Regions from separate parts of the Micromonospora sp. WMMD734 genome, predicted to be linked through region 2. Evidence: riboswitches for the same ligand, from Rfam matches in the RefSeq annotation. Region 2 holds a riboswitch; the other holds the start of a gene.
What was found. A riboswitch is a leader RNA that binds a small molecule or an ion and turns the genes downstream of it on or off. The one in region 2 is predicted to bind S-adenosylmethionine.
Positions count from the first base shown of each region.

Region 1: it holds a riboswitch for S-adenosylmethionine, as region 2 does, so the genes downstream of both, ACN267_RS09875 (ABC transporter substrate-binding protein) here and thrC (threonine synthase) in region 2, are expected to answer to the same signal.

Region 1 is NZ_JBMHMK010000001.1:2,352,429-2,362,080, reverse strand. It holds gene ACN267_RS09910 (helix-turn-helix transcriptional regulator) at 49-1,047, shown strand; gene ACN267_RS09905 (helix-turn-helix transcriptional regulator) at 1,044-2,039, shown strand; gene ACN267_RS09900 (hypothetical protein) at 2,050-2,298, shown strand; gene tatA (Sec-independent protein translocase subunit TatA) at 2,560-2,913, shown strand; gene tatC (twin-arginine translocase subunit TatC) at 2,932-3,885, shown strand; gene ACN267_RS09885 (amino acid ABC transporter ATP-binding protein) at 3,946-4,695, opposite strand; gene ACN267_RS09880 (amino acid ABC transporter permease) at 4,692-5,501, opposite strand; gene ACN267_RS09875 (ABC transporter substrate-binding protein) at 5,544-6,440, opposite strand; SAM riboswitch class IV at 6,713-6,825, opposite strand; gene ACN267_RS09870 (winged helix-turn-helix transcriptional regulator) at 6,893-7,288, opposite strand; gene ACN267_RS09865 (SDR family oxidoreductase) at 7,409-8,257, shown strand; gene ACN267_RS09860 (RNA 2'-phosphotransferase) at 8,332-8,868, shown strand; gene ACN267_RS09855 (GAF and ANTAR domain-containing protein) at 9,046-9,652, shown strand, end outside.
Region 2 is NZ_JBMHMK010000001.1:6,309,784-6,319,435, forward strand. It holds gene ACN267_RS27420 (hypothetical protein) at 1-380, shown strand, start outside; gene ACN267_RS27425 (peptidoglycan-binding protein) at 377-1,510, shown strand; gene ACN267_RS27430 (ABC transporter ATP-binding protein) at 1,539-2,225, shown strand; gene ACN267_RS27435 (ABC transporter permease) at 2,303-3,478, shown strand; gene ACN267_RS27440 (hypothetical protein) at 3,640-5,400, opposite strand; gene ACN267_RS27445 (DoxX family protein) at 6,375-6,824, shown strand; gene ACN267_RS27450 (hypothetical protein) at 6,873-7,616, opposite strand; SAM riboswitch class I at 7,893-8,028, shown strand; gene thrC (threonine synthase) at 8,037-9,323, shown strand; gene ACN267_RS27460 (GNAT family N-acetyltransferase) at 9,641-9,652, shown strand, end outside.

The DNA.
Region 1 (9,652 bases), 4.0 Mb from region 2:
CCGGCGTGGGTGCACGGGTATCCCGTCCGGGCTGCTAGCGTTCACCCCGTGTCGCGGAGTCGTACCGAACGCCTGGTCAACCTGGTGATCTGTCTGCTGTCCACCAGGCGGTTCCTGACCGCCGCGCAGATCGCCGCGACCGTGCCCGGCTACGAACACGATCCGGACGACGCCCGGGAACACGAGGCGTTCCAGCGTAAGTTCGAGCGGGACAAGGCGGAACTGCGCGAGCTGGGGGTGCCGCTGGAGACCGGGACGGCCAGCGTGTTCGACGCCGAGCCCGGTTACCGGATCGCCCACCGGGAGTACGCCCTGCCCGACATCCCGCTCGAACCGGACGAGGCCGCCGCGGTGGGCATCGCCGCCCGGTTGTGGCAGCACGCCGGGCTGGCCGCCGCCGCCTCCTCGGGGCTGGCCAAGCTGCGCGCGGCCGGCGTGGACGTCGATCCGCAGGCCACCCTCGGGTTGGAGCCGATGGTCACCGTCGACCCGGCGTTCGCCCCGCTCACCGCCGCCGCCCGGGACCGCCGCGAGGTCACCTTCGACTACCGGGTGCCCGACCGGGACGCGCCGACCCGCCGCCGGTTGCAACCGTGGGGCGTGGTCTGCTGGCGGGGCCGCTGGTACGTGGTGGGCCACGACCGGGACCGGGCGGCCACCCGCTGCTTCCGGCTGTCCCGGGTGACCGGCGCGGTGCGCGTCACCGGTGCGCCAGGTGGCTACGAGCCCCCGGCCGGCGTCGACCTGATCTCGCACGTGGCCGCCTGGTCCGGGCCGGTCGAGCGGACCGGTCGGGCCACCGTGCTGGCCACCCCCGGGCGGGCCGCCGGGCTGCGCCGGTGGGCGGTGCAGTGCGTGCCCGGCCCCGACGGTGACCGGTTGGTGCTGCCCTACGCCGATCCGGAGTCGCTGGCCGGACACCTGGTCGGATACGGCCCGGACGTCCGGGTGCTGGACCCACCCGAGGTGCGCGACGCGGTGATCCAGCGGCTCAAGGAGATCGCCGTGCGGCACGACGAGTTGGCCGTGGCCGGGGGTGCCAGGTGACCCGCCCCGCCGCGCGTACCTCCGCCGACCGGCTGGCCCGGCTGCTGAACCTGGTGCCCTACCTGCTGGCCCGGCCGGGCATCGAGATCGCCGAGGCGGCCGGCGACCTGGGCGTCACCGAACGGCAGCTGCGCGAGGACCTGGAGCTGCTCTGGGTCTGCGGGCTGCCCGGCTACGGCCCGGGTGACCTGATCGACATGGCCTTCGACGGCGACCGGGTGACCATCACCTACGACGCCGGCATCGACCGGCCGCTGCGGCTCACCCCGGACGAGGCGCTGGCCCTGGTGGTGGCGCTGCGGATGCTCGCCGAGACGCCCGGGGTGGCCAACCGGGAGGCCGTCGAACGGGCCCTGGCCAAGATCGAGAACGCGGCCGGTGACCTGGTCGGCGCCCCGGTGGCCGTCCGGCTGCCCGGCGAGGGCCAGCGGGTGCAGGAGCTGCGGGCCGCGGTCGAGCGACGGCGGGCGCTGCGGATCACCTACTACACCGCCGCCCGGGACGAGAGCACCGACCGCGTCATCGACCCGCTGCGGATGCTGATGGTCGACGGCCGGGCGTACGTCGAGGCGTGGTGCCGCCGCGCCGAGGCGGTCCGGTTGTTCCGGGCCGACCGGATCGACGCGGTCGTCGAGCTGGACGAGCCGGCCGTGGTGCCGCCGCAGGCCCGCCCGCACGACCTGCGGCAGGGGGTGTTCCAGCCGTCTGCGGACCTGCCGCTGATCACCCTGCGGATCGGGCGGGGGGAGCGGTGGATCACCGAGTACTACCCGTGTGAGCGGGTCGAGGTCGACGGTGACCACTGGCTGGTGTCGCTGCGGGTGACCGATCTCGACTGGGCCCGCCGCTTCGTGCTCGGGCTGGGCCCGGACGTCACCGTCCTCGCCCCGGTCGAGCTGGCCACCCAGGTCCGCGCCCAGGCCACCGCCGCGCTGGAGGCGTACGCGACGCCCGCCCCGGCCGGCCCGGCGGGCGCGGTGACGTCCCGGTAGGCTGACCGCCGTGGTGAAGTGGATCGTGCTGGCGGTGCTGCTGTTCGCGCTCGTCGTGTTGGCCCTGGCGGTGCGCCCGGTGCTGGTGCGGCTGCCCCGGCTGCGCCGGGCGGCGGTGGGGTTGCAGCGTCGTCAGGCCGACGCGGAGGCGTTGCGGCACAGCGCCGAGGCGTTGCAGGAGCGGGCCGAGGCGTTGCAGCGGCAGACCGAGACGACCCAGCAGCGGCTCGAACTGATCAAGGCCAAGCGCGGGAACTGACCGGGGTCGAGGGCGCGAACCGATCGATGCCAGGCGCGGAGAGTGATCGACGCCGGTCGGTGAATCGCGTGCCCGCCGTCCGCCCGACGTCCGTTTCACGCGGCTCTGCACCCGTACAGGTGGTTGACGGGACACTCAGCGGTGGTCAAGACTTCACCGGCCGGGCCGCATCAGCGGTGGCCCGGCGGGTGGCAGCAGCCCGTCGCGCACGTACGATGGGCGACGACCCCACCCTTCGACACAGAGCGACTGGAGCTTCCCATGGGTGCCCTCAAGCCGTGGCACATCGCCGTACTCGTGGTCGTGCTGATCCTGCTGTTCGGCGCGAAGCGGCTTCCCGACGCGGCCCGCTCGCTCGGCCGTTCGTTGCGGATCATCAAGGCGGAGACCAAGAGCCTGGCCGACGACGACCGCGACCTGGCCGAGAAGGCCGACGCGCAGGCCGGCTACCAGCCGCTGCCGCCCCAGCAGCAGCCCGTGCAGCAGCAGCCGTACGCGCCGCAGCCCCAGCAGCAGTACGCCCAGCAGCCTCAGCAGCAGTACGCCCCGCCGCAGCCCCAGCAGCAGCCGCTCGCCCCGCCGGTCGACCCGGTGCAGCGCGTCCGCGACAACTGACCGAAGGGCCCGATCACCGTGGCCTTCGCACTCCGTAAACGTGGCCCCAGCACCTTCGAACGGGCCTCCGACGGTTCCATGACGCTCATGGAACATGTCCGCGAGCTGCGGAACCGGCTGTTCCGTGCCTCGCTGGCGATCGTGGTGGGGCTGATCGTGGGCTTCTGGCTCGCGCAGCCCGCGTTCAATCTGCTCAAGGAGCCGTACTGCCAGCTGCCCGGTGCCCTCGACGCGGCGGGCGAGTGTCAGCAGTTCCTCCAACTGTCACCGGCGGACGGCTTCATCCTCAAGCTCAAGCTGGCGCTCTGGATCGGCCTGATCGTCGGCGCGCCCGTCTGGCTCTACCAGCTGTGGGCGTTCATCGCGCCCGGCCTGCACCGGCACGAACGCAAGTGGGCGTACGTCTTCGTGTCGATCGCGGCGCCGCTGTTCGCCGCCGGGGCGGTCCTGGCCTACCTGGTGGTGGACAAGGGCCTCGCGTTCCTGATGGAGTCCGGTGTCACCGGGCTGTCCACCCAGCTCGAGGTGACCCGCTACATCTCGTTCGTCACGAACATGATCCTGCTGTTCGGGGTGGCGTTCGAGTTCCCACTGATCCTGTTGATGCTCAACTTCACCGGCGTGGCGAGCGCGAAGCGCCTGCTGAGCTGGTGGCGGGCGGTCATCTTCATCTGCTTCGCCTTCGCCGCGATCGCCACTCCGGACCCGGGTCCGTTCGGGATGACGCTGCTGGCCCTCTCGCTGTCGCTGCTGTACTTCGTCGCGGTCGGGGTGGCGTTCATCAACGACCGGCGCAGGAAGCGGCGCGACGGCTCCTACGCGGGGCTGAGTGACGACGAGGTGTCGCCGCTGGAGTTGGACGACGACCCGGTGGTGGCCACGCCGGAGCTGGCGTTGTCCGAGCCGGTGCACGCCTCCGAGCCGGTGGCCCCGCCCAAGCCGATCGACCGCCGCTACGACGACATGACCTGATCGCCGGGTCATCCGTACCATCCGACGCCGCTCCCGCCTGCCGGGAGCGGCGTCGCCGTCTCAGAGCACCTGGGACAGGAAGCGGCGCAGCCGGGGGTGCTGCGGTGACTCGAAGACCGCCTCCGGTGCGCCGGCCTCCAGCACGACACCGTGGTCCATGAACGCAACGGTGTCGGCGACCGAGCGGGCGAAGCCCATCTCGTGGGTGACCACCACCATCGTCATGCCCCCGGCGGCCAGCTCGGCCATCACCCCGAGCACCCCCTTGACCAGTTCCGGGTCCAGCGCCGAGGTGGCCTCGTCGAAGAGCATCACCTCAGGTTGCAGGGCCAGCGCGCGGGCGATGGCGACCCGCTGCTGCTGCCCGCCGGAGAGGTGGGCGGGTCGGGACTCGGCCTTGGCGGCGAGGCCGACCAGCGCCAGCTGGGAACGGGCCAGCGCGACCGCCTCCTCCTCGGGCAGCTTCTTGAGCCGGCGCAGGGCCAGGGTGATGTTGCGCAGCACGGTCATGTGCGGGAACAGGTTGAACTGCTGGAAGACCATCCCGACGCGTTGCCGCAGGGCGTCCGGGTCGTCGCGCAGCACGCTGCGCCCGTCGAGCAGGACGTCACCGGTGTCCGGTTCGATCAGCCGGTTGACGGTGCGCAGCAGGGTGGACTTGCCGGAGCCGGACGGGCCGATGACGCAGGCCGTCGCGCCCCGGGCGACGTCCAGGTCGACGCCGCGCAGCACCCGGTTCGTCCCGAAGGCCAGGTGCACGTCACGGACGGCGAGGCTGACCGGGGTGGTGGTCGCGGTGCCGGCGGTCATCGGGGATCCTTTCGGGTGGGACGCGGTCGCGGTAGGGCGGTCTCGCCGGCCAGGGCCAGCCCGCCGTCGTCGTCGGGGTCGGAGTCGGGGTCGACGGTGACCGTCCGGCCCCGGCGCAGCCGGCGGTCGATGGCGTTGACCGCATGGGTCAACGGGACGGTCAGCAGCAGGTAGCACAGGCCGGCCAGTAGCAGCGCCGACTGGTTGCCGGTGTTGGCGGCGTAGTCCTGCCCGATCCGGAACAGTTCCCGCTGGCTGGCCAGCAGGCCGAGGAAGTAGACCAGGCTGGAGTCCTTGATCAACGCGATCAGCTGGTTGACCCAGGCCGGTAGCACCCGGCGTACCCCCTGCGGGACGATAACCAGGCGCATCGCCTCACCCCAGGAGAACCCGAGCGCGCGGGCCCCCTCCAGCTGCGCCGCCTCCACGCTCTGGATGCCGGAGCGGAAGATCTCCCCGATGTACGCGGCGGCGATCAGCGACAGCGCGAGGATACCCAGCGGGTACGGGTTCGGCCCCCACACCTGCATGCCGAGCGGGGCCAGGCCGACACCGATCAGCAGGATGGTGGCGGCGGCCGGCAGGCCCCGGAACACGTCGGTGTAGACCCGGGCCGGCCACCGCAACCAGCGGGTACGGGAGATGCCCGCCACGGCCAGCGCCATGCCCAGCACCGAGCCGAGCAGGGCGGCGGAGACCGCCAGGATCAGCGTGTTGGGCAGCCCGACGGTCAGCATCTCGGGCAGCGCCTCGCGCATGGACTCCCCGTTGAAGAACGTCTCCCACAGGGTGCTCAACGGATCCATCGTGTTTCTCCTACCGCCCCGCTCGCTGGTCTGGTCGTACCGTCAGGAGGTGGCCGAGGCCGACGGCGTCGTCGCGTCCGGGGCGGTGACGTCGCCGCTGCCGGGGGTGAAGCCGGCCGGGATCGGCCGACCCGGGTAGTACTGCTGCTGGAGCCGGGTCCAGGTGCCGTCGGCGATGACCTCGTCGAGGCCCTTGTCCAGCGCCTCGCGCAGCGCGTCGTTGCCCTTGGCGACGGCGTACGCGGTGGGGGCCGGGCTCAGTTCGGTGGCCGCCACCGTGATCTTGCCGTTGCTGTCGGCGGCGGACTTCTCGCCGATCTCGGCGGGGGCGATCCAGGCGTCGGCGGTGCCGGCCTTGAGCTGGTTGATCGCCCCGTTGTAGTCGGGCACCCGCACCGGGTCGAGCTTGCGCGAGGTGGCGTAGTCGTCCTGCACGGTGCCCTGCACGACCACCACCCGCTTGCCGGCGAGCTGGTCGAAGCCGGTGAGCGGGGAGCCGGCCGGCACGTCGAGGCCGAAGTAGCCGAAGTCGTACCCGTTGCCGAAGTCGACGGTCTTGCGGCGGGCCTCGGTGACGGTGATCGAGGAGCTGCCGACGTCGAACTTGCGGTTGTTGACCTGGGAGAGCAGCGCCGAGAAGTCGGTGCCGACGAACTCGACCGTCAGCCCGACCCTGCCGGCGACGGCGACGAGCAGGTCGTTGTCGAAGCCGGTGAACCTGCCGTCCTTGAGGTAGACGTTCGGTGGGGCGTCGGTGAGCGTGCCGGCGCGCAGCACACCGGGCTGGAGCAGGCCGTACGGGTTGTCGGCCGGCTCGGTGTCGCCGCCGCAGGCGGTCAGCGCGGTGCCGGCGAGCAGGGCGGCGACGCCGAGCGCGGCGACCCGCTTCCACGCGGCGCGGGGCAGTCGGGGGGTGGGCAGGGCAGGAAGGAATCGCACGGGTGTCTCCGGAGGTGGTCGGGCGGCGGCGGACGCGCGCCGCCGACGGGATGCCCGCCGGGCATCCCGCTGAGGTGTCACGGGAAGAGGGGTTCGACTAGCGGCGACAGGAGTCGCTGTGTACCCGCATGAGGTCGACGTGTCGCCGCCTGACCAGCCGTACGCCGACGGACCGGACGCCGGGTCGGGTCACGACGGTGACGCCGTCGCCGGGCGGGGCGGGTGAGTGGTTCGACACGGGTTCTCCCTGATCGGTGTCGACCTGGGTGACCAGGCCACGCTTGCACCGGGCCGTTCACCGGTGCCTGGTCCTCACCCGGAGCACCCCACCGTGGCGGAGGGTTGCCGGCCAGCGAGCCGGGGCTTGACGCTGGCGCTCATGACCTGCCCGAAATCTAGCAGCAGCGCCCCGCCGGTCGTCCACCCGTTATGACGGCCCTCACGTCCGCCCCTTACCGTCGGGCGGGTCGCGTGGTGGCCGGCGGGCGGCGCAGGACCTCGGCGTCGTAGCGGACCCGGGCGGCCTGCACGTCGGCGAGGTGGGTGGTGGCCCAGGCTTCCAGGCCGGAGACCAGGTCGAGCAGGCTGTGGCCCAGGTCGGTGAGGGCGTAGTCGACCCGGGGCGGGACGCTGGCGTGCACGGTGCGGGTGACCAGGCCGTCGCGTTCCAGCCCGCGCAGGGTCTGGGTGAGCATCTTCTGGCTGATCCCGTCGATGTGTTCGGCGAGTTCGCCGTAGCGCCGCTCGCCGTCGGCGAGGGTGAGCACGACGAGCACGCTCCACCGGTCGCCGATCCGGTCGATGACCTGCCGGCTGCCGCAGTCGCGTTGGAACGGGTCGGGTCGCATCCCCTTACTCTCCATCAGTGCGTCACAAACTTCAAGGTGCCTACTCTCCGTCGGGAAGTATCGGCTCCCACCTGCGTGTTGGCCAGTACGACAAGAACACGTCATCCGAAGGAGAGCGCCATGTCCGTCGTCGTCACCGGAGCCACCGGCCACCTGGGTCGCCTGATCGTCGAATCCCTGCTGCGTCGGGGCGTACCTGCCGGGCAGATCGTGGCCCTCGGCCGCACCGTGGACCGGCTCGCCGACCTCGCCGACCGGGGTGTCGTGGTCCGGGCGGCCGACTACACCGACCCCGACTCGCTGCGCGCCGCCTTCACCGACGCCGAGAAGCTGATGTTCGTCTCCGGCAGCGAGGTCGGCCAGCGGGTGCCCCAGCACCACAACGTGATCGAGGCCGCCCGACAGGCCGGCGTCGGCCTGGTCGTCTACACCAGCATCGCCCACGCCGACACCTCCGACCTGCTGCTGGCCGCCGAACACCGGGCCACCGAGGAGGAACTGCGCGCCTCGGGCCTGCCGTACGTGCTGCTGCGCAACAGCTGGTACCTGGAGAACTACACAGGTCAACTGGCCAACTACCTGGCCCACGGGGTCGCCGGGTCGGCCGGCGACGGCCGGGTCAGCGCCGCCACCCGGGCCGACTACGCCGAGGCCGCCGCCGTGGTGCTCACCACCGAGGGCCACGCCGGTCAGGTCTACGAACTGGGCGGCGAGGCGTTCACCATGACCGAACTGGCCGCCGAGGTGTCCCGCCAGAGTGGACACGACGTCCGCTACACCGACCTGCCGGTGCCGGCGTACACCGAGGTGCTCGTCTCCGCCGGGCTGCCCGAGCCGTACGCCGCCACCCTGGCCGACGCCGACCGGGGCATCGCCCACGGGGCGTTGTACGTGCCGGTGGAGCACCTGGAGAAGCTGCTCGGTCGCCGGCCCATCACCCTCGCCGAGGCGCTGCGCGTCGCCGGCTGACCCGGCGGCGACGGGCGGGCACGGCACCGGATAACCGGTGGAGCGGGCCCGCCACCGGCCCGACAATGCTCGACATGGATCACCACACGCTGGTGCGGACCAGCAAACGGATCGCACTGGCCCTGCGCCACCGACCCGCCCGGTTCGGACTCGCTCCCGACCCGGGCGGGTGGGTGGCCGTCAGCGACCTGCTGGCCGCCCTGCGGATCGACAGGTCCACCCTCGACGCCGTGGTCGCCGACAACGACAAGCAACGGTTCGCGGTGACCCGGGACGCCGACGGGGTGGACCGCATCCGGGCCAGCCAGGGCCACTCCTACCCGGTCGACCTGGGGCTGACCGGGCAGCCGCCACCCGCCCGCCTCTACCACGGCACCGGGGCCGCGGCCCTCGACTCGATCCGGGCCACCGGGCTCAACCGGGGCGCACGGCACCACGTACACCTGTCGCCGGACGTGTCGACGGCCCGGCGGGTCGGGGCCCGCCGGGGTGGTGCGGTGGTGGTGCTGACCGTCGACGCGGCGGCCATGGCCCGCGACGGCCACACCTTCTACCGCAGCGCCAACGGCGTGTGGCTCACCGACGCGGTGCCGCCCGCCTACCTGGCCTGACCGGCCCCTACGGGTCACCGGCCAGTGGTTCGTGCGGAGGCGGCCGGCTCCGGGTGCGGGTATGGTGCGGATTGTCGCGCACCCCGGTGCGCCGGGCCCACCGTCGGGCCGGGGGCCGACGCGCCACGCGTCCCCGCCACCGCGGCGTGGGGACGTCCGCCGGAAAGGAGTCGCGTGATGGCAGCGCCCCCGCTCTCCCCGCACGACGCCCTGACCCGACTCGGTCGGATCCGCCTCGACGAGGTGGGGGTGGACGAGGTGTTGGGGATGATCGCCGACCTGGCCTGCCGCAGCCTACGCGGGGTGTCCGAGGCGTCGGTGACCCTGCTGCGCGGCGGCAGCCCGCAGAGCGTCGCCGTCACCGGCGACAACGCGCTGCGGCTCGACGAGTGGCAGTACCGGCAGGGCCACGGGCCGTGCCTGGACGCCTCGGTCACCGGCGACACCCTCGTCGTGTCCGACACCGGCACCGAGGAACGCTGGCCGGGCTGGGCGACGCGGGCCGTCGACGCCGGCGTCGGCAGCGTGGTCGCGATCGGCCTGCCGATCCAGGAGGCGGTGGTCGGCGCCCTCAACCTCTACGGCACCCGGCCGCACGCGTTCGACGCCGAGACGGTGGAACTGGCCCGGACGTTCGCCGCGTACGCGGCGGTGGCCCTGGCCAACGCCCACCTCTACGCCAGCACCGCGACCCTGGCCGACCAGATGCGCTCGGCGATGGAGAGCCGGGCGGTGATCGAGCAGGCCAAGGGCATCATTATGGGGCAACGCCGGTGCACCGCCG
Region 2 (9,652 bases):
GCCAGCTCAAGTTCACCACGTGCCTGCGGGAACAGGGCCTCGACGTGCCGGACCCGGAGCCGGGGCAGAAGGGGCCACGGTTCGACTCGGGGGCGGACATCGACCTGGGCAAGGTGCAGGCGGCGCTCCAGGAGTGCCGCGAGTACGCCCCCAACGGCGGGCAACCCCGGCAGCTCGACGCCGAACAGACCGAGCAGGTCCGCAAGCTGGCCGGCTGCATGCGGGAGAACGGCGTGCCGGACTTCCCGGACCCGTCCGCCGACGGGCGCATCCAGCCCGGCAAGGCCAACATCGACCTGAAGGACCCGAAGGTGCGGGCCGCGTTCGACAAGTGTCGGGAGATCATGCCCAACCTCGGTGAACGCCGGAGGACGTCATGAGCACCACGGCCCGACCCGTCGAGTCGACCGCCACCGCACCCGACGAGCCACCGGCCCGGCGGCGACGCCCACGCGCCGGGGTCCTGCTCGGTGCGGTGGCGTTGCTGGTGGTGGCGGTGGCGGTCGTGGCGGTCACCTCCGCCACCGACGGCCAGGCCGACCGGTCGGCCGCCGTGGACCGGCCGCCGGCGACCGCCACCGTGACCCGGCAGACCCTGGTCGACCGGGAGACCAAGAACGGCGAGCTGGGGTACGGCACCCCGCGCGCCCGGGAGAGCCGGCTGGCCGGGACGGTCACCTGGCTCGCCGCGGGTGGCGCGACGGTCAAGCGGGGCAAGGCCCTCTACCGGATCGACGACGAGCCGGTGGTGCTGCTCTACGGCAGCCTGCCCGCGTACCGGATGCTGCGTTCCGGGGTCAGCGGCACCGACGTCAAGCAGTTCGAGCAGAACCTCGCCGCGCTCGGGCACACCGGCTTCGACGTCGACGAGGACTTCACCTCGGCGACCGCCGACGCGGTCCGCGACTGGCAGGAGGACCTGGGCCTGCCGGAGACCGGTCAGGTCGAACCGGCCCGGATCGTCTACGCCCCGGGCGAGGTGCGGGTGGAGAGCCACGGCGTGGAGGTGGGCGACACGGTGGGCGCGGGCAAGGTGGTGCTGTCCACCACCGGGACGGCCCGGCTGGTCACCTGCACCCTGGACGTCGAGGACCAGCGGCTGGCCCGCAAGGGCGCGAAGGTGACCATCACCCTGCCGGACGGCACCCGCAGCACGGGTCGGGTCGACACGGTCGAGACGGTGGTGCAGACGACGGCGGCGTCCGGCAAGGACCCGGAGACCGAGACCAAGATCGAGGTCACCGTCACCGGGGACGACCCGAAGGTGCTGGCCGGCTACGACAAGGCGGCGGTGGATCTCGGCCTGATCGCCTCGGAACGCGCCGACGTGCTCTCCGTACCGGTCGCGGCGCTGCTCACCCTCGCCGAGGGCGGTTACGGGCTACAGGTGGTGGAGGACACCGGCACCCGGATCGTCGCGGTGCGCACCGGCCTGTTCGCGGACGGTCGGGTGGAGGTCTCCGGCGAGGGGGTCACCGCGGGGCTGACCGTGGGGATGCCCGGTGACTGAGCCGGCCCGGCCCGCCGGCCCCGACCACGTGGTCGAGCTGCGCGACGTCACCAAACGGTACGGCGACACGGTCGCCGCCCTCGGCGGGGTGTCGATGACCGTCGACCGGGGTGCCCTGGTGGCCATCGTCGGCCCGTCCGGGTCGGGGAAGTCCACCATGCTCAACGTGATCGGCACGCTGGACCGGCCCAGCTCGGGCGCGGTCCACATCGACGGGTACGACGCCGCCCGGCTGTCCGACCGGGAGTTGTCCGCGTTGCGGGCCAGCCGGATCGGGTTCGTGTTCCAGCAGTTCCACCTGGCTGCCGGCGTACCCCTGGTGGAGAACGTGGCGGACGGCCTGCTCTATGCCGGGGTGCCCCGGCGGGAGCGGCGGCGGCGGGCGGAGGCGGCGCTGCGACGGGTCGGCCTGGGGCACCGGCTGGACCACCGGCCGCACCAGCTCTCCGGCGGCGAGCGGCAGCGGGCGGCGATCGCCAGGGCGGTGGTCGGTGAACCGCCGTTGCTGCTGGCCGACGAGCCGACCGGCAACCTCGACTCCAGCTCCGGTGCGGGGGTGATGGAGCTGCTGCACGAACTGCACGCGGCCGGCACCACCGTCGTGGTGATCACCCACGACCGGGAGATCGCGGCGAGCCTGCCCCGGCAGGTGCAGATGCGCGACGGGCTGATCGTGGCGGACTCCGCCGCGCCTACCGAAGGGGTGCTGCGATGACCACGACACCGGTGCGGCCGACCGGCGCGCGACGTCGGGGTGACGCCGGGCGGCCGGAGCGGCTGCGCCCGGCCCGGATGAGCCCGCGTGACGTGCTGCGGGTCGGCGGCGTGGGACTACGCACCCGGCCGCTGCGGGCGTTCCTGTCCGCCCTGGGCATCGCCATCGGCATCGCGGCGATGATCAGCGTGGTCGGCATCTCGTCGTCGTCCCGGGCCGACCTGGACCGGACGCTGGCCGCCCTGGGCACCAACCTGCTCACCGTCGCGCCGGGCAGCACCCTGTTCGGCGCGGACGCCCAACTGCCGGTCGAGGCGGTCGGCATGATCAGCCGGATCGCCCCGGTACGCCAGGTGTCGGCCACCGCGCAACTGGCCGACACCCCGGTCTACCGGTCGGACCGGATTCCGGAGGCGCAGACCGGCGGCCTGGGCACCCAGGCGGTGGAGCTGGACCTGCTCGACACCGTCGGCGGCTCGCTGGCCAGCGGGACCTGGCTCAACGAGGCCACCGCGCGGTATCCGGCCACGGTGCTCGGGTCGGTGGCCGCGCAGCGGCTCGGCCTCGGTGCGGCCGGGCCCGACATCCAGGTGTACGTCGACGGGCGGTGGTTCACCGTGATCGGCATCCTGCGGCCGGTCCCGCTCGCCCCGGAACTCGACTCGTCGGCGTTGGTCGGCTGGTCGGCCGCGACCACCTACCTCGGCCTGGACGGGCATCCGACCCGGATCTACACCCGCTCGGCCGAGCAGCACGTCGAGGCCGTCCGGGCGGTGCTGGCGGCGACGGCCAACCCGGAGCAGTCCAACGAGATCCAGGTCTCCCGGCCGTCGGACGCGCTCGCCGCCCAGCAGGCCACCGACGAGGCGTTCACCGGCCTGCTGCTCGGGCTCGGCGCGGTGGCGTTGCTGGTCGGCGGGGTGGGGGTGGCCAACACCATGGTCATCTCGGTGATCGAGCGGCGGGCCGAGATCGGGTTGCGGCGGTCGCTGGGCGCCACCCGGGGGCAGATCCGGACCCAGTTCCTCGCCGAGTCGCTGCTGCTGTCCGCCCTGGGCGGCGTCGGCGGGGTGCTGCTCGGCGGCCTGGTCACCGCCGGTTACGCCAGCTCGCAGGGGTGGCCGACCGTGGTGCCGCTCTGGGTGGTGGCCGGCGGTATCGGGGCGACCATCGCCATCGGTGCGTTGGCCGGGCTCTACCCGGCGATCCGGGCCAGCCGGCTCTCGCCCACCGAGGCCCTCGCCACCCCGTGACGGCCCCGGGCCCGCCCGGCGGCACCTCGCCCGGTGGGCGACGTGCCGCCGGGTGACCCCCGATCCGCGCGCCACACCCGTGCGGGCAGGTGGCGTGCGGGCGGTGCGGCCCGGCGGCCGGTGGAACCCCGGGCCGCCGGGCCACGGTCAGCCGGCCGGCGTCACCGGCGGCTGACCCGGATCAGCTCCCAACCCCCCTTGGGGACGCCGGGCGTCGGGTCGGTACGCAGGTTCATCGGGTTCGCCATCCCGACGTAGAGCGTGGTCCCGTCCACGATCATCGTGCGTACCCCCTGGTTGAGCGGGTTGCCGAAGCCTCCGGTGTCGACCGCGCGGGCGGGTTGGTCCGACCCGTCGAACGCCCAGAGGTCCGAGCCGAAGGTGGGCGGGGTGGTGGTGGCACCGGCCGGCGGCGTCGGCATCTGCCCCTCCAGCGAGATGTAGGCGAAGTCCATGGTGCCGATGTAGAGCCGGCCGCCGGCCACCGCCATCTTCCAGGCGTACAGGTTGAACGGGTCGCCGAAGCCGGAACCGCCGTAGACCGGGGTCACGCCGGTGGGTGCCGGCGCCCAGGCGCCCACGCCGTTGTTCGCGGCCGGGTCGAAGGCCGGCAGCGTCGACTCGCCGTAGAGCGTCTCGATCCGTTCGTGGGCTCCGCCGAGGTTCTGGCCCCGGAAGACGGCGAACGCCCGCTGGGTGTTCTGCACGGTGGCCTGGAGCTGCGCCGGGGTGCGCGGCGGGTACACCGAGACGTGCAGGGCGGTCGCCTGCAGCGGCACGTGCATGGTGCCCCAGTAGAGCTGGCCGCCGAAGGAGGCGAGCCCACCGAGGGCGTACGCCCGGCGGACCACCGGGTCCGGCTCGTACTCGGCGGCCGACCAGACCTGCGTCCAGTTTCCGGCGTCCTCCGGGTTGAGGCCGGGGGTGCCGACGGCGAGCAGCGGGCTCCGCCAGATGCTGGCCAGGTCGTTGACGTCCTCGGCCGGGGGTGCGAGTGGGGTGCCGCTGTCGCCGGGGGCGGTGGCCACCGTGCTGACCGGGGACGGCGCGACGGAGCCCTCGACGACCGCCTTCGGCCAGGTGGAGACGTAGAGCCGGCCCTGGTGTTCGGTCAGGTCGGCGACCTGGGTGGGCAGGTCGGCGACCTCGGTGAAGCTGAATGGGGTGGTGCGGTCGCCGGTCCAGCGCAGCACCTTGCCCGCCTCGCCGCCGTTGATGCCCACGCCGACCCCGGCGTAGAGCACGCCGGCGGCGACCACCCAGTGCCTGATGTTCTCGTACGCGGAGAGGTTGGTCGAGCCGAGGTACCGGCCGGTGATGCCGTCGAAGGCGAACACGTTCACCCCGCCGAGCACGCTGGGGCCGGCGAGCAGTACGACGCCCTGGTGGGCGGCGGCGCTGCGCAGCCCGGCCGTGGTGTTCAACAGGTTGGCGTCCGCCGGGGAGGCCGACGTGATGTCGGCGGTGCGCTCGGTGAGCCGTTCGGTGGCCAGGTCGTAGGTGTAGACCTCGGGTGCGCGGTGGTCGCCGAGGGTGGCCGGCCAGGCCGGATTGTTCCGGGCCGGCTGGCTCTGGTTGAACTCGCAGACGTAGTCGTCGTTGAGGATCGGTTCCCGGACCTGGTAGCCCTTGGGCTTGAGGCAGAGCACGTTCGCTCCGGTGCCGAACCAGAGCCGGCGGCCGGCCTGGGCGAGCCCCCAGACGTACGACTGGTTGACCTTGGGTTGTCCCTCGGCGCAGGGCGGCCCCGGAGGGTAGTCGACCCCGACACCGGCGAAACACTCGTCGGCGGCGGCCTTGGCGAGCAGCCGTATCGATTCGGACGGGGTGTCGGCGCTGGCCGGGGTGGCGAGAACGGGTAGCAGAATCAGCGTGCCGAATGCGGCCAGAAGTCGTGACGGCAGGAGTGGTCGACGTCGCACGGTGGTCCTCTCCGTGAATGCTGGTCGAGGTGGCGTCAGCCGGGACGGGGAGTGGGCAGACCGCTCTCGACCAGGGCGAATGGATAATCGACGTGACGCGCGGAATCGCAGCACCGGTCGCCCGGGGTGCCTCGTACGACGGAAATAGGAAATTGTCGACACGGGCATCACGGGCCGATGGGTGTGGTGTGGACGGCTGATGAACAGGGGGGTGGGTCCGCAGTTCCGGGCGTAACGTGGTGACGAGGCTAACGTATTACGTAGGTCGATGTCGTGGTACTGGTTGTTAAGGATTATTGAACTGCCCGGGGGGTCGGCCGGGGCGCTGGGTGGCGGCTCGGAGGTGCCGCAGGATGCCCGGGGGTGGCGTCGCGAAAATTGCTGATGGGTCCGGCTTTCGGGGTGTCCCGGGAATATCGCGCCAACCGGTTGCTGTCGTCCGAAGCCGGCGCACGGGCCGGGGCGGACGGTCCCGGGTGTCGGCCGCCGCCGGGGTGGCCGGCTCGCTCCACGCCTGTCGGCGCGCTCAGTGAACGTGCACGTCGCACGGTGTGGTGCGGGAGTGTCGGCCGGGAGCGTCGGTCGGGGAGCCGCGCCGGCTGCGTCGCGGCGGGAGGTGGTGGTCGGGGTCGGATGGTTCCACCGCCCGTTGGGCGATGCGCCCGCCACGGGTCACGCGAATTGTGCGCATATTCATTTACCATAAACGGGAGGTATGAACTTGATGACAGTTAATTAATAGTTAACAATCATTATGTTCCGTGCCGCGCCGACGGCCCCGCGGGTGGTCGGCCCGGGGTGTGGGGGCGGGGTGGGGGTCGGTCGGCCGGCGTCGGCCGGCGGGCGGTGACCCGGGGTGTGGAAGGTGGGGTATTGTCTCGCGACGGGATCTTCCCAGTAACAAAGAATTTATCGATTTAAGTGCTTCGATGCCTCATCATGGGTGGGAAGTAATCCCTTCCATGGAGGTTCCCATGAACGTCTCTCGGCTCGGCGGGCCGACCCTGTCCCTGTACCGCATCGTCATCGGCCTGCTGTTCATGCTGCACGGCCTGTCGTCGGTCTTCGGGTTGTTCGGCGGCAACCCGATGACCGGCAAGGCCGTCCCGCTCGGCACCTGGCCGGGCTGGTGGGCCGCGCTGATCCAGCTGGTCTGCGGCGCACTCGTGCTCGCCGGTCTGTTCACCCGGCCCGCGGCGCTGCTCGCGTCCGGCTCGATGGCGTACGCCTACTTCGTGGTGCACCAGCCCGAAGGGCTGCTGCCGATGCGCAACGGTGGGGAACTGTCCGCGCTGTTCTGCTGGTCGTTCCTGCTGATCGCGGTGCTTGGCCCGGGTTCCTGGGCGCTCGACACGCTGCTCGGCGGCCGGCGTTCCGACGCCCCGGCGACCCCGGTGTCCGAGCCCAGCTCGGTGCCGGTCTGACCCACCGATCCGGGTCGCCGGGGCAGGTGGCCCCGGCGACCCGTCCGGTCAGGGGTTGTAGGGGGCGTCGGAGTGGCTCACCTCGGTGAGCGTGCTGCCGGAGAGCTTGTAGACCGACGTGCGCCTGATGTCCAGTTCGGCCATGCCCCGGCTGGGGCTGCGGGTCAACCAGACGACGGTGGCCCGCCGCCCGGCCACACTGATCGACACGACCGGGGTCCGGTCGCCGAGGTCGGTCAGCGCCCGGAACACCGGCAGGCCGCCGCTGTTGCGCCACACCGCGACGGTGTAGAAGGTGCCGCTGCCCCCGGAGTTGACCGAGACCACACCGACCGCGTCGTCCGCGCCGTCGCCGTCGAGGTCGCCGATGCCGCAGGGCTTCTGGAGCGTCACGGTCGCGCCGTCCTCGCCCGACCACTGCCCCTCGGTCAACGGCAGGTAGTCCGGGTAGCCGTTGTAGGGCGTCTTGCTGCTGCCGAGCTTGGCGCCCGCCAGATGGGCGCAGGTCAACGGAGCCTTGACCACAGGTGCCGGGGCGGTGGTGGTGGCCGCCGGGGCGGTGCCGGAGGCGCTCTTCTGCTGCGGGGCCGGCTTGGCGCTGGTGGGCATCGGGTCGGGCGTGGTCGCGTTCAACACCGAGGCGGTGGAGGGCTCGGTGGACGGGCTGACCGTGGGCGTCGCCGCCTCCGTCGGGCCCTGCTCACCCCCGCACGCGGTGAGCAGGCAGACCAGGGCGAGGCTGGTGAGGCTCAACGGGATCCGTCGCATGGCCGGGGGGTCCTCTCTCGACATCAGGTGACCGCACCGTACTGATCGATGGCAATATCGGTCATCGGCTCCACGGGCGGCCCGGGTCGGCCTGTCGGAGCGCGGTCAGGGGCCGACCGGGGGGCCGGCGTACGGCTTTCCCGGCCCGGTGCGTACGGCCGTGTTGAGCTGGAAACTTCCCCGAAACAAGGGTGCCGGCCGGGGTGCCCGGCCGAGGTCCGGCAGCGGGGTGGCTCACACCGTGGGAAGCCGGCTGGGCGAAGGCCGCGAAGCTGCCTAGACTCGGTCCCACAACTGCATACCTCATCCAGAGGGGCTGAGGGATACGGCCCGACGACGCCCCGGCAACCACCCCGCGCGCTCATCGCTGAGCGTCCGGCGGGGCAGGTGCCAATTCCGTCCCCGCCGCAGGGTGCGATGCGGGGAAAGATGAGAGGAATCGACATGACGTCGACGCTCGCCGCCCCCGGTATCGACACCACCGCCAGCCCCGCCCGCGCGCTGGTCTGCCGCGCCTGTTCCGCCCGCTACCCGCTCGCCGCGCAGCACGCCTGTCACGAGTGTTTCGGCCCGCTGGAGGTCGACTACGACACCGCCGCGCTGGCCCGCGTCACCCGGGAGCAGATCGAGGCCGGCCCGCAGAACATCTGGCGGTACGCCGCCCTCCTGCCCGCCGGCCAGGACCCGGCCACCCGGGTCACCCTCGACCCCGGGCTGACCCCGCTGGTGGCCGCGCCCAACCTCGCCGCCGAGCTGGGCATCAGCGCGCCGCTGTGGGTCAAGGACGACAGCGCCAACCCGACCCACTCGTTCAAGGACCGGGTGGTCTCGGTGGCACTCACCGCCGCGAAGGCGCTCGGCTTCGAGCGGTTCGCCTGCGCCTCGACCGGCAACCTGGCCAACTCGGTGGCCGCCCACGCGGCCCGCGCCGGTGCGCCCTCGGTGGTCTTCATCCCGGGCGACCTGGAGCAGGGCAAGGTGATCACCACCGCCGTCTACGGCGGCGACCTGGTCGCCATCGACGGCTCGTACGACGACGTGAACCGGCTCTGCGGTGAGCTGGTGGAGACCGACGAGTTCGAGGACACCGCCTTCGTCAACGTCAACGTCCGGCCCTACTACGCCGAGGGCTCCAAGACCCTCGGGTACGAGGTGGCCGAGCAGCTCGGCTGGCGGATCCCGGCCCAGGTGGTCATCCCGATGGCCTCCGGCGAACTGCTCACCAAGATCGACAAGGCGTTCACCGAGCTGGTCGAGATCGGCCTGGTCGAAGCGCCGGCCGGGGGCTGGAAGGTGTTCGGCGCCCAGTCGGCAGGTTGCAACCCGATCGCCGCCGCCCTGCACGCCGACACCGACACCATCACCCCGGTCCGGCCGACCGGCATCGCCAAGTCGCTCAACATCGGTGACCCCGCCGCCGGCCTGTACGCCCTGGAGGCGGTCCGGCGCACCGGCGGCTGGATGGAGTACGTCGACGACGACGAGATCCGCGCCGGCATCCGGCTGCTGGCCCGCACCACGGGCGTCTTCGCCGAGACGGCCGGCGGGGTGACCGTGGCGGTGCTGCGCAAGCTCGTCGAGTCCGGTCGGCTCGACCCGACCGCCGAGACGGTCGTCTTCAACACCGGCGAGGGCCTCAAGACCATCGACGCGGTCGCCGGTCAGGTCGGCCCCACCCACCGGATCAAGCCGTCCCTGCGGGCCGCCCGCGACGCCGGCCTCCTCGCCTGAACCCGGCGCGCCGCCCGCACCCTGCGTGGTCGGCCCCGTGCGCGTGTCGATCATGGGCGCTGGGCGGCCCGAGTGGATCTCTGGGTGACCGGGTTTTCGCGGTGGGTGGTGAAAACCCACCGGGAAGGACTTGACGGCAGGAACCGGGCGGCGGAAGATGCTCCGTGCGGGAGGGCTTTCGCCGGAGACTTTTCAAGTTCTTGCGACCCAACGCCGGAGGCGTTGTGCGAACGTCCCTCCCGACCAACGTGAACCGGGGGCCAGCGGAAATCCGCTGGCCCCCGATGTCGTCCACGGGAAAGACTCGCGGCGTGGCCCTGGACATCGCA